2 regions of the Arthrobacter sp. 8AJ genome follow, and region 1 is predicted to be linked to the other one. Evidence: riboswitches for the same ligand, from Rfam matches in the RefSeq annotation. Region 1 holds a riboswitch; the other holds the start of a gene.
What was found. Region 1 has a riboswitch for thiamine pyrophosphate ahead of thiC (phosphomethylpyrimidine synthase ThiC). Riboswitches for the same ligand answer to the same signal wherever they lie in the genome.
Positions count from the first base shown of each region.

Region 2: it holds a riboswitch for thiamine pyrophosphate, as region 1 does, so the genes downstream of both, BACI349Y_RS02515 (ECF transporter S component) here and thiC (phosphomethylpyrimidine synthase ThiC) in region 1, are expected to answer to the same signal.

Region 1 is NZ_LR733289.1:1,832,242-1,842,057, forward strand. It holds gene BACI349Y_RS08455 (ammonium transporter) at 1-904, shown strand, start outside; gene BACI349Y_RS08460 (P-II family nitrogen regulator) at 901-1,239, shown strand; gene BACI349Y_RS08465 (glucose-6-phosphate dehydrogenase) at 1,337-2,740, opposite strand; gene ffh (signal recognition particle protein) at 2,825-4,408, shown strand; gene BACI349Y_RS08475 (alpha/beta hydrolase) at 4,506-5,240, shown strand; gene thiC (phosphomethylpyrimidine synthase ThiC) at 5,237-7,063, opposite strand; TPP riboswitch at 7,059-7,166, opposite strand; gene BACI349Y_RS08485 (amidohydrolase family protein) at 7,244-8,326, shown strand; gene BACI349Y_RS08490 (VOC family protein) at 8,425-9,300, shown strand; gene BACI349Y_RS08495 (hypothetical protein) at 9,442-9,816, shown strand, end outside.
Region 2 is NZ_LR733289.1:552,509-555,627, reverse strand. It holds gene BACI349Y_RS02520 (ABC transporter ATP-binding protein) at 1-736, opposite strand, end outside; gene BACI349Y_RS02515 (ECF transporter S component) at 736-1,359, opposite strand; TPP riboswitch at 1,427-1,567, opposite strand; gene BACI349Y_RS02510 (heme-degrading domain-containing protein) at 1,653-2,195, shown strand; gene BACI349Y_RS02505 (iron-containing redox enzyme family protein) at 2,385-3,119, shown strand, end outside.

The DNA of each region.
Region 1 (9,816 bases):
CATCGGCAAGGCCCTCGGCCCGGCCATCGACTTCGCCGGCGGCACCGTGGTCCACATCAACGCAGGTGTGGCAGCACTGATCCTGGTCCTGATCATCGGCAACCGCAAGGGCTTCGGCAAGGACCCCAACCACCGCCCGCACAACATCCCGTTCGTCATGCTCGGCGCAGCCATCCTGTGGTTCGGCTGGTTCGGCTTCAACGGCGGCGCGGCCACCACTGCCGAACAGGGCGGCCTCATCTGGATCAACACCCTCGCAGCCCCGGCCGCGGCCATGCTCGGCTGGCTCGTCACCGAGCGCATCCGCGACGGACACCCCACCTCGCTCGGTGCCGCGTCCGGCGTCGTGGCCGGCCTCGTGGCCATCACCCCCGCCTGCGCCAACGTCAGCCCGGTCGGTGCCCTTGGCCTCGGCGTGGTCGCCGGTGTCGCCTCAGCCCTCGCCGTTGGACTCAAGTTCCGCTGGGGCTTCGATGACTCCCTGGACGTCGTCGGCGTCCACCTCGTCTCCGGCATCATCGGCACCGTGGCCCTGGGCTTCATCGCACTGCCCACCGACGGTGTTGGCGGCGGCCTCTTCTACGGCGGCGGACTCACCCAGCTGTGGGCGCAGCTCGCGGCAGCCGGCATCGCCATTGCCTACTCAGCGGTCCTGACGTCCATCATTGCGCTGGCCATCCACAAGACCATGGGCTTCCGGGTCTCGCAGGAACAGGAAACGGTGGGTGTGGACCTCAGCCTGCACGCCGAGACTGCCTACGAGTTCGGTCTCAGCGGCCACGGTGGAAGCTTCCAGCCGCTGCACGACATGATCACCGGCAAGGGCCAGGGCGAGACGGTCCAGGCAGCACCGGGTGCGCAAAAGGCACAGCCGGCAACAGGTAAGGAAAGCGTGGGGGCATGAAACTGATCACTGCAATCGTCAGGCCGGAAAAGCTCGAAGCCATCAGGGAGGGCCTGGAAGCCTACGGCGTGCAGGGCCTGACCGTCAGCGCGGCAAGCGGGTACGGCCGGCAGCGCGGCTACACCGAGGTCTACCGCGGAGCGGAATACAACGTGGACCTCCTGCCCAAGATCCGGGTGGAAGTCCTGGCCACGGACGAACAGGCCGACGACATCCTGGACGTGATCATTGCCAGTTCCAACACCGGCCGGGCCGGGGACGGCAAGGTCTGGACCATGGACGTCCATGAGGCAGTGCGCGTCCGGACCGGGGAACGCGGAGTGGCCGCCATCTAGGCGGGGCGGCACGGTCCCCTGCAGGGCAACAACTGAAGAGTGATACAGGACGGGCGGGAACCGAAAGGTTCCCGCCCGTCCTGTATGCCGTGAAGGCTCAGTCCTTGTGCCGGTTGGTGGGCCATGACGCCGGCCCGGCCGATCCGGCGTCGTACTCCTCCAGGGGAACTTTGCCCTGTTCCCAGGCCTTGAGCACGGGCTCGACAATCCGCCAGCAGTCCTCGGCAGTGTCGCTCCGGACGGACAGCAGCGGGTCGCCGGTCAGGACACCTTCGAGCACTTCACCGTAGGGCAGGAGGTCGGAGGCGCTCAGTTCCGCTTCCAGGGTGACCCGGCCCAGGCTGAAAATGTTCCCGGGACCGTTGACGTCGACTTCGAACTCCAGCGTGTCCGGACCGAAACCGATCCGCAGCTGGTTGGGGGAGTCCACCCCGGTAAAGCCCTGCGGGAGGTGGGGGACCGGAAGGAAGGTGACCACCGCTTCCTTCCTCTTGTCGCCCAGGGCCTTGCCCGAGCGGAGGATGAAGGGGACTCCCCGCCAGCGCCAGTTGTCGATGTCCACCTGGATCTCGGCGAGGGTTTCCGTGCCCCGTGACGGGTCCACCCCGTCCTCCTTGGCATAGTCCGGCACCTCCTTGCCTGCCACGGAACCCGCCGTGTAGCGGGCCCGCCGCGTTGAGTCGGTAAAGGGGGTCCTGACGCTGCTGGCGCGGAGGACGGCGGAGACCGCGTCCCGGAGGTCGCGCTCGCCGATGGTGGCAGGCGGTTCAATCGCCATGATGGCCATGACCTGCAGGAGGTGGCTCTGGATCATGTCGCGGAGCGCGCCGGCGCCGTCGTAGTACCGGGCACGCCCTTCCAGCGCCAGGTCCTCGTCGAAGAAGATCTCCACCTTTTCCACGTGCTGCCGGTTCCACACGGGTTCAAGGAAGTTGTTGGCAAACCGCAGGCCCAGGATGTTCAGGACCGTGGCCTTGCCCAAAAAGTGGTCCACCCGGTGGATGTGGTCCTCCGGGACAAGACGGCTCAGGGTCCGGTTCAGGGAACGGGCCGACTCCTCACTGGAGCCGAACGGCTTCTCCATCACCAGGCGGGTCCCTTCCGGAACCTCCGCCGGCTGGAGCGTCTCGCAGGCCAGCTGGCTGATGCGGGGCGGAAGGGCGAAGTAGACGGCCACCGGGCCGTGCAGCCCGGCGAGCAGGGCAGCAAGGGCACCCTTGGCCGTGACGTCCACCTGGTGGTAGGCCGTCTCCTTCTGCATGGCCTCCAAGGCGTCCTTCCCCGGCTGGTCTGCTGTGCCGGCCGCCGCGGCAAAGGACGACTCCACCCGCTCCCGCCATTGTTCCGGTGTCCACGGATCCGAACCTGCGCCCACCAGGCTGAGGCCCTCCGCCCGTCCTGCCGCAACAAGGCGGGCGAGGCCCGGCAGGAGGAGCCGGCCCGTGAGGTCGCCCGAGGCGCCGAGGATGAGCAGGGTCTTGACAGTTGTTTGGCTCGTCATTTTGCCAGCATGCCATCTACCGTGCCTGACTTGATACCCTAGATAGTCGAGTCCCGATCATCTCCTGAAAGAAGTTCACGGCGCGTGTTCAATTCACTCTCTGACCGGTTGACAGCAACCTTCAAGAATCTCCGCGGCAAGGGCCGCCTGACGGAGGCCGATGTTGATGCCACTGTCCGCGAGATCCGCCGTGCCCTTTTGGACGCCGACGTCGCCGTTCCGGTGGTCCGTGAATTCACGGGCCGCGTCCGCGAACGCGCACTCGGCGCCGAGGTTTCGGCTGCCCTGAACCCCAGCCAGCAGATCGTCAAGATCGTCAACGAGGAACTCGTGGAGATCCTCGGCGGCGAGACCCGGCGGATCCGGCTGGCAAAGAACGGCCCCACCGTCATCATGCTGGCCGGCCTCCAGGGTGCGGGCAAGACCACCCTGGCCGGCAAGCTGTCCAAGTGGCTGAAGGCCCAGGGCCACAGCCCCCTGCTGGTGGCGTGCGACCTCCAGCGCCCCAACGCCGTCACCCAGCTCCAGGTGGTGGGCCAGCGCGCCAACGTGCCGGTCTTCGCCCCGCACCCGGGAGCCACCTCCACGGAGCTGGACCAGCCCGCCGGTGACCCGGTCGCCGTCGCGCGCGCCGGTGTGGAGGAAGCACGACAGAAGCTGCACGACGTCGTCATCGTGGACACCGCCGGCCGCCTTGGCGTGGACGCCGGCATGATGGAGCAGGCCCGCCAGATCCGCCGGGCCATCGTCCCCAACGAAGTCCTGTTCGTGATCGACTCCATGATTGGCCAGGACGCCGTCAACACGGCCCTGGCGTTCGACGAAGGCGTGAACTTCACCGGCATCGTGCTGTCCAAGCTCGACGGCGATGCCCGCGGTGGTGCCGCACTGTCCGTTGCGTCGGTCACCGGCAAGCCGGTCATGTTCGCTTCCACCGGTGAAGGCCTGGACGACTTCGAGCTGTTCCACCCGGACCGGATGGCCTCGCGCATCCTGGACATGGGCGACATCCTCACGCTCATCGAGCAGGCCGAAAAGGCCTGGGACAAAGACGAAGCTGCCCGCATGGCGAAGAAGTTCGCCGACCAGGAAGACTTCACCCTCGAAGACTTCCTGGCCCAGATGCAGCAGATCCGCAACATGGGCTCTATGAAGAAGATGCTCATGATGATGCCGGGCGCGCAGAACATCCGGCAGCAGCTCGAACAGTTCGACGAGCGGGAGATTGACCGCGTCGAGGCGATCGTCCGGTCCATGACCCCCCACGAGCGGCTGGCCCCCAAGATCATCAACGGCTCACGGCGCGCCCGCATCGCCCGTGGTTCCGGTGTCCACGTCTCCGAGGTCAATGGCCTGCTGGAGCGCTTCGCCCAGGCCCAGAAGATGATGAAGAAGATGGCACAGGGCGGCATGCCGGGAATGCCCGGGATGCCCGGCCTGCCCGGAGCCGGCGGCGGTGCGCGCAAGAATGCCAAGAACGCGCCGAAAAAGAAGCCGAAGTCGGGAAACCCGGCCAAGGCTGCGCAGGAGCGCAAGGAGGCCGAGGCCCGCCGGGCCAACGCTGCCAAGGCACTGCCCACCGGCGCGGCCTTCGGCCAGCAGGGCGGCGATTTCGACCCGTCCCAGCTGAACCTTCCCAAGGGCTTCGACAAGTTCATGGGCAAGTAGCAACCAACTGAGTAGCGCCAGGTGCCGTTTTGACCGGTCAAAACGACACCTGGCGCTACTTACTTGGGATGCCGGCACCGTGGAATAGGGTTGGGATATGTTCAAGCAGAGGGTAGTGTTCGTGCACGGCGCCGGTACCTTTGGCGCCGCCGCATGGCCCCGCCAGCACGGCATGGGACTTGCCTATGATGCCCTGTTCCTCCGCAGGCACGGCTACGATTCCGCCGCGGAGCCGCTGGAATCCTCCTTCGCGGAAGACACCGCGATCATCCTAAGGTCGCTTGCCGACGATGGCCGCGGGGCCGCCGGCGGACATGTGGTGGCGCACTCCCAGGGGGCGATCCCCGCCATGATGGCCGCGGTGGAACGCCCGGACCTGGTCTTTTCCCTGACCCTGGTGGAACCGGCCTGCCTGTCGCTGACGGCGGAACTGCCGGCCACGGCCGCGCATATCAGCCTGATGCAGCCGCTTTTCGACGTCCGCCACCAGCTCAGTGACGACGACTTCCAGCGCGAATTCGTCCGCCGCGTCTACGCCACCGACCTCCAGCAGCCGGCCACCATCGAGGAAAAACGCTCCGCCCGCAGGCTGCGCCTTCAGGCGCCGTCCTGGGAGGCGCCGCTGCATATTGTTCCCGGTGTCCCCACGCTGGTCCTGACCGGTGGCTGGGAGCCGCTTTATGAGGAAATTGCCGGGTACCTCAGGGAGACCGGTGCCCTGCACCGCGTTGCCGCGGGAGGGCACCGGCCCCAGGACTCCCTGGACGGGGACCGGGCCATCCGCCAGTTCATCAGCGGGGTCAGCCGAAGCCAGCCCGCCCGGGCGTCCTAGCTGCCGGCAGCGACTGTCGGTTCCGGCAGGTACACCTTGCCGCCCTTGGCCAGGAACTCCTGGCTCTTCTCCCGCATGCCGGATGCCATGTCCGCCAGTGCCGCCTGCGAGTCTGCCGACCCGTATTCGTCACGGATGTCCTGGCTGATCCGCATGGAGCAGAACTTGGGGCCGCACATGGAACAGAAGTGCGCCGTCTTGGCCGGTTCAGCGGGAAGCGTCTCGTCGTGGAACGCCTCCGCGGTCACAGGATCCAGGGACAGGGCGAACTGGTCGCGCCAGCGGAATTCGAACCGTGCCTTGGACAGGGCGTCGTCCCGTTCGTGCGCCCCCGGGTGGCCCTTGGCCAGGTCCGCCGCGAGCGCCGCGATCTTGTAGGTGATGACACCCGTCTTGACGTCGTCCTTGTTGGGCAGGCCCAGGTGTTCCTTTGGCGTGACGTAGCAGAGCATGGCGGTCCCGTACCTGGCAATCTCGGTGGCGCCGATTGCCGACGTGATGTGGTCGTAGCCGGGAGCGATGTCGGTGACCAGCGGGCCCAGGGTATAGAAGGGCGCACCCTTGCACAGCTCCTGCTGCCGTTCCACGTTCTCACGGACCAGGTGGAAGGGAACGTGGCCGGGCCCCTCCACCATTACTTGGACGTCGTATTCCCAGGCCCGCTGCGTCAGCTCGGCGAGCGTGTCCAGCTCCGCGAACTGCGCGGCGTCGTTGGCGTCCGCCGTGGAACCGGGGCGGAGGCCGTCACCCAGGGAGAAGGCGACGTCGTATTTGGCGAAGATTTCACACAGCTCGTCGAAGTGCGTGTACAGGAAGTTCTCCTGGTGGTGGGCCAGGCACCAGCCCGCCATGATGGAGCCGCCGCGCGAGACGATGCCGGTGACGCGGTTGGCCGTGAGCGGGACATACCGGAGCAGCACGCCGGCGTGGATGGTCATGTAGTCCACACCCTGCTCGCACTGTTCGATCACGGTGTCGCGGAAGATCTCCCACGTGAGGGCGTTGGCCTCGCCGTTGACCTTTTCCAGCGCCTGGTAGATCGGCACCGTCCCGATCGGCACGGGGGAGTTGCGGATAATCCACTCCCGCGTGGTGTGGATGTCGTCGCCGGTGGAGAGGTCCATGACGGTGTCGGCACCCCACTGGGTGGCCCACTGCAGCTTGTCCACCTCCTCCGCGATGGAGCTCGTCACCGCGGAGTTGCCAATGTTCGCGTTGATCTTCACCAGGAAAGCCTTGCCAATGATCATCGGCTCGGATTCCGGATGGTTGATGTTGTTCGGGATGATGGCCCTGCCGGCGGCAACCTCGCTGCGGACCAGTTCAACGTCGCAGTTTTCGCGCAGCGCCACGAAGCGCATTTCCTGCGTGACGATTCCCTGCCGGGCATAGTGCATCTGCGTCACCGTCCGGCCGTCGACGGCGCGGCGTGGCACCGGCTGTGCGCCCTTCCACTCCGCGGAGGCAGCGCCGCGGCGCACGGCCGAGCGGCCGTCGTCGAGCAGGTTGCGCTCCCGGCCGCCGTAGGGCTCGGTGTCCCCGCGCGCGGCGATCCACTCTGCGCGGAAAGGCTGCAGCCCGCGGACGGGGTCGCTACCGGGTCCGGCAGTCCGGTAGGTCCGGAAGGGTGCGTTCGGCTGGCCGTTGGGTGACGGCTCAAGGGAAATTTCCGTCACCGGTACCCGGATCCCGGACGCCTCATCCGCAAGGTAGGCGAGGGAATGGGACTTCAGGGACTGGGTTACCTGCGGAACTGATGTGTCGCCGGGCTCCCCGGCGGACGGCAGCAGGGCAGGGTTCAACTGGGTGTTTTGCGTACTCAAGGGAATACTCACTTCCTTCGCCGGCATTACCCGGACAGGTTCAACGGTCGCAGGCTGCGTCAGCCCGATCTCAGCCCCTGCAAGGGCACCCGTGTGGTCAGGAACGAAGCTACCACAGGCCCCTGACCCAGGCTTGTCATAATTGCGGTGCTAGCCTGACCGGGCATCGAAAGGAGCCCCATGGCAGACATCATCCACTTCCGTGGACCCGTCCTGACCGCGCCGGACCGGGTACGGCATGGACTGTGGTCGGTGGACGGAAGGCTCACGTTCAACAAGCCGGACACTCCTCCCGGCCGGGTACTCGACGGCTGGGTCCTGCCGGGCTTCGTGGACGCCCACTGCCACATCGGCCTGGGCCCCGCGGGCCCCGTGGAGCCCGCAGCCGCCAGGGACCAGGCGCAGGCGGACCTCAACGCCGGAACCCTCCTGGTCCGGGATGCCGGCTCGCCGGCGGATACCCGCTGGATGCAGGGTGGCAGGGACTTCCCGGTGTTGATCCGTGCCGGGCGCCATATCGCCCGGACGCGCCGTTACCTGCGCGGCTTCGCTGAGGAAGTTGAACCGGACGGCCTCGTGGAGGCCGTCCGCAAGCAGGCGCGCGACGGCGACGGCTGGGTCAAGCTGGTGGGTGACTGGATTGACCGCAGCGCCGGTGACCTGGCGCCGTCGTTTCCCGCCGCCGTCGTCCGCGATGCCGTCCAGGCGGCGCACGACGAAGGCGCCAGGGTGACGGCGCACTGCTTCGCCGAAGACACCCTCGACCAGGTGCTGGACGCCGGCATCGACTGCGTCGAGCACGCCACCGGGCTCCTGCCCCGCCACCTGCCCCGGTTCGTGGAGCAGGGCGTACCGATCGTGCCCACGCTCATCAATATCGCCACCTTCCCCGACATTGCCGCCCAGGCGGACGCGAAATTCCCGCGCTATGCAGCCCACATGCGCGCCTTATGGGAACGCAGGCTCGAGCGGGTGGCGGAAGCCCACGCAGCGGGTGTGCGCATCTTTGCCGGCACCGATGCCGGCAGCGTGATCCGGCACGGCCGGATCACCGACGAAATCCTTGCTTTGCACAGCGCCGGCCTTCCCATGGCAGCAGCCCTCGACTCCGCCTGCTGGGCAGCCCGCAACTGGCTGGGAGCGGATGGAGTGGAAGAGGGGGCCCGCGCCGACGTCGTCGTATGCCGGGAAGATCCGCGGGCTGTACCGGAGACCATTACGGCGCTGGAGCACGTGGTGCTGGGCGGGCGGATCATTCGCTGACAAACGGTTCACGGGGACTTGGAATAAATTGAAGCTTCAAGTAATTTTAATAGGTGACAGGCCGCCAATGGGACGGCCGCCAATGCAAGGAGCCTTCAATGACCGCATCAGCCAGCAGCCAGGATCTTCTTCCTGCCGACCTCGCCATGGGCACCGTGATGCTCAAGGTGGGCGACATGAAGGTCATGACCGACTACTACCAGCGTGCGCTGGGCCTTGAGGTGGTGGCAGAGCAGGACGGCGGGCTCTACCTTGGCCGCCTGGGCCGGCCGTTGGTCCACCTTGCGCCGGCTCCCGGACTGCACCTTCCCGGCAGGGGAGAGGCGGGCCTGTTCCACACCGCGCTGCTCTTCGAGGACCAGGCCTCCCTGGCCGCGACCTTCGCCACTGCTGCCCAGTACGAGCCGCGGGCCTTCACGGGCAGTGCCGACCACCTGGTCAGCGAAGCCTTCTACTTCACCGACCCCGAGGGCAACGGCATCGAGCTGTACTGGGACCGCCCCCGCAGCAACTGGTCCTGGAACGGGACCGACGTGGTCATGGACAGCCTGGCGCTCCCGCCGCAGCGCTACCTTGAGCAGTACCTCACCGAGGAGTCCCTGGAAGGCCAGCGGCAGACGGCGGCCGGCGTAGGCCACGTCCACCTCCAGGTTGGCGATGTGCAGACCGCCCGCGACTTCTATGTGGGAACGCTCGGTTTCGAAAAGACCGCGGGTTGGCACGGGCAGGCACTGTTCGTCTCCGCAGGCCGCTACCACCACCACATGGCCATGAACGTCTGGAACAGCCGCGGCGCAGGTCCGCGCAAGGACACCCTTGGGCTGGGTGAGGTGCTCATCGAGGTTCCGTCAGGGGACGACGTCGGGGCGCTGACCGACCGCCTGAAGGTTGCCGGGGTGCCCGCCCACCACACCGGTTCGGAACTCAGGTTCGAGGACCCGTGGCGGAACCGGATCCGCGTGGCCGTCCGCTGATTGATCCCGCCCCGGGCCGCACTGCGCGGGCGGCCCGCGGGTGTGCGCCGGCCGCCCCGCAGCTACTAGGCTGATCCCGTACGGCCGGGCGGCAGGCAGCGCCCGGCGCGCAGCTCCGCCAACGGAAGAAGGGCACCAGCCATGGGCTTCACCGAGATCTTTGTCGCCACCCATGACGCCGCGCTGAAACGCGCCGGCCTCCTTGATGAAGGACGCGGCTCCGCGGACGGCGCTGCTGCCGGCCAGGCCGTGCGGATCCAGGGCATTAGCGACTTCGAGGTGGAGCAACTCGGCGATCTTGCCGGGACGGCCGTCCACGCCGGCGGGGCCGATTATGAGCTGACCATGGTCGATGTCGCCAGCGACTCCCTCCTTGCCGTTCCGCCGGCAATGGTCCGGGCTCTGGCCGACCTGCTCACCTATGAAACCGAGGGCGAAGGCAGCGTCCTTGACGACGTGGCGGAGCAATGGGCCGCCCAGGAGGACATGCCGTTTGATGCCGCCCAGGCGCGGACG
Region 2 (3,119 bases), 1.3 Mb from region 1:
GCCCGTCCAGGAGCACTGCAGGATCCGCGGCGGAGCCGGGCTGCAGGACCACGATCCGGTCCACGAGGTCCTTCCAGACGGACACCCGGTGCTCCACCACCACCAGCGTCGCCCCGGTTTTGTCCAGGGAGCGGGCCACGGCGTCGCGGACCTCCAGCACGCCGTCCGGGTCCAGGTTGGCGGTGGGCTCGTCCAGCAGGATCAGTCCGGGACGCATTGCCAGGATGCCCGCCAGCGCCAGGCGCTGCTTTTGGCCGCCGGAGAGGGCCGACGTCGGGTGGTCCAGCGGGAGGTGGGCGAGCCCGACGTCGGCAAGTGCCTCGTGAACGCGCGGCCAGATGGCGTCGCGGGGCACCGCAAGGTTTTCGGCGCCGAAGGCGACGTCGTCCCCCACCCGCGACAGGACCACCTGGGTCTCCGGGTCCTGCTGCATGAGGCCGGCGCGGCCGCGCCGTGCCCGTGGCGGGGCTCCGTCCACCAGCAGCGAACCGGACTCGTCGGCGTCGCCTGCCTCGCCGTCGTCGTTGATGTCGCCCAGGACGCCGGCAAGGGCGTGCAGCAGCGTGGACTTCCCGGCGCCGGAAGGCCCCAGCAGGAGCACCCGCTCCCCGGGGGCGATGTCCAGGTCAAGGCCGTGGACGGCGGGCTTGGCCCGTCCGGCGTGCCGCCATCCCCAGCCGCGGGCGGCGATGGCGGCAGGCCGGACCGTGCCGGAGGCATCCTGGGAGGGTGCCATCAGGAGAAGACGGGCTCCGTGGCAGCCTTGCGGGACGCGAAGGAGCTCAGCACGCCGGTGCGGGCCAGGCCGCGGGTGGCAAGCCAGGACAAAGCGCCCGCCAGGATGGCCCCGGAAAGGGTGGTCAGCACGATGTAGGCGAGCTTGTCCGCGCCGGAGTAGGCAATGTTCCAGCCCCACGGGGCAAACGAGTCATTCAGGCCGCAGAAGAACCCTGCCGCGGCGCCGGCCAGCAGCGATACAGGCAGGTTGAACTTGCGGTAGACGAAGATCGCGAAAATGATTTCCGCGCCCAGGCCCTGGATGAAACCCGAAAACAGGACCGAGGCGCCGTACTGGGAACCCATCAGCAGTTCGCCGGTGGCGGCTACGGTCTCGCAGAACAGGGCAGCCCCGGGCTTGCGGATGATGAGCATGCCCAGCACCCCGGGAATCATCCAGCCGCCGGCGAGCAGTCCGGTCAGGGGCGGGTAGGCGGCGTTCATGGGGGCGGACAGTGCGGCGGCCCCCTGGTCCCATGCCCAGAAAATGACGCCGCCCGCGATGGCCACCAGGGCGGCGACGACGATGTCCACGACGCGCCAGGACTTACTGGTGGTCTTCTTGATTGCTGCAGTACTCATGTGATCCTCCTGGGAAACAGGAGGGGAAAGTGGACCCGGCTGCGGGCCTGTGGCCGTGCATCCGCGACACTTTGAGAACTCGACTCCCTTGCGCCGGTACTAACCGGATCAGGTTCGAGGGTCTGCGGCTGTCCGCACTCTCAGCGCCCACCTGCGGTGCCCGGCCTGTGCCAGGATGCCCGACGGCGGCGCTCCCCTGTCGTTTTTAGTGTTGCTTTGTGGTTGGGTAACGCTGTTATTTCGCCCAGTTGGGCGTGGTCAAGTTTACACCTGGCAGGAGTAGATTGAGGGCCATGACCGCCAATCCACCGGATGTGACCGGGTTCGATCCTGATTCCAGCGACGCCCAGCCGGAGGGCTCACTGGAGGCTCAGATTGCCCGTATTGAGGCGGAGGTCCGGGAGCTCCAGTTCCCCGGCTTCTCGCTGGACGATGCGTTGAACCTTGGCCTCCTCCTCGTTGAGCTGGGCAAGGAGCGGTCATTGCCCATCGCCATAGACATCGCCAAGGGTGAGCAGGTGCTGTTCCATGTCGCACTTCCTGGCGCCACGCCTGACAACGGCCACTGGATCCGGGCCAAGCAGCGCACTGCCCTCCGGCACGAGGCGCCCTCCCTCCTGGTGGGACTGCGTGGCCGGCTGGGAGGCGGCCGGATCGAGGACAACGCCTGGTTCGACCAGTCCCGCTATGCGGCACACGGGGGCGCGTTTCCGATCCACGTCACGGGCGTTGGGGTGGTGGCTTCCGTGGCGGTGTCCGGACTGCCGCAGCTGCAGGACCACGAACTGGTGGTTGAGGCACTGCGCGACATCCTGGGGTCGGCGCTGGACGAGTAGCGCCGGCCAACCAGCCCTGGCTGACCAGGCGCAGCGGGACAAGCACCCGTACATGCCAGGCGGCACCAGGCCGCTTAGCTTTCATTAGTAATCATGCTTACTATGTTGTCCCCGGGGTACAACCACCACAGGGCATGGGAGCACCATCGGCGTCCCTTCCCGGAACCGGCGCGGCAACCAAGGAGCACCATGAGAATCCCGGACACCAGAGGCCCCATCAGCAGCGCCGTCTTTGCGGCCCTGTCCAAGGCCCCTGATGCAGCCACGTCCGAGCTGGACGGGCTGTACCGGCTGGTAGCGGGACAGGTGGCCGGAACCGGTGACATCATCGCCGACGAAGACATCCAGCTGTCCCTCTTTTGCCTCTACGAACTGCATTATTCAGGCCTGGACGGGGTCAGCGACGCCTGGGAGTGGGAACCGGCCCTGATCAGGGTCCGGCGCCTGATCGAGGAACCCTTCGAAGCCGCCCTTCGTGCCGCCGCACGCCAGGCCGCCGGTGACGCCGACCTGCCCGCCGGGATTGCCATGACCAGCGATGCCGTTGCCGACGTCCTTTTTGGCCTCGCCTCTATGGACACCGGTCCCAGCGTTTCCCGCTTTGTCGCACGGAAGGCAAGCCTGGAGCAGCTCAAAGAGTTCCTGATCCACAAGTCCGTGTACCAGTTGAAGGAAGCGGATCCGCACACCTGGGCCATTCCGCGGCTCACCGGCCGGGCGAAGGCTGCCCTCGTGGAAATCCAGGCGGACGAATACGGCGGCGGCAGGCCGGAACGGATGCACAGCGCGCTGTTTGCCCGGACCATGCGCGGGCTGGGCCTGGACGACAGGTACGGCGCCTACGTCGACACCATCCCGGCCGTCTCCCTCGCATCCGTGAACCTCATGTCGCTGTGCGGCCTGAACCGGCGGCTCCGCGGGGCC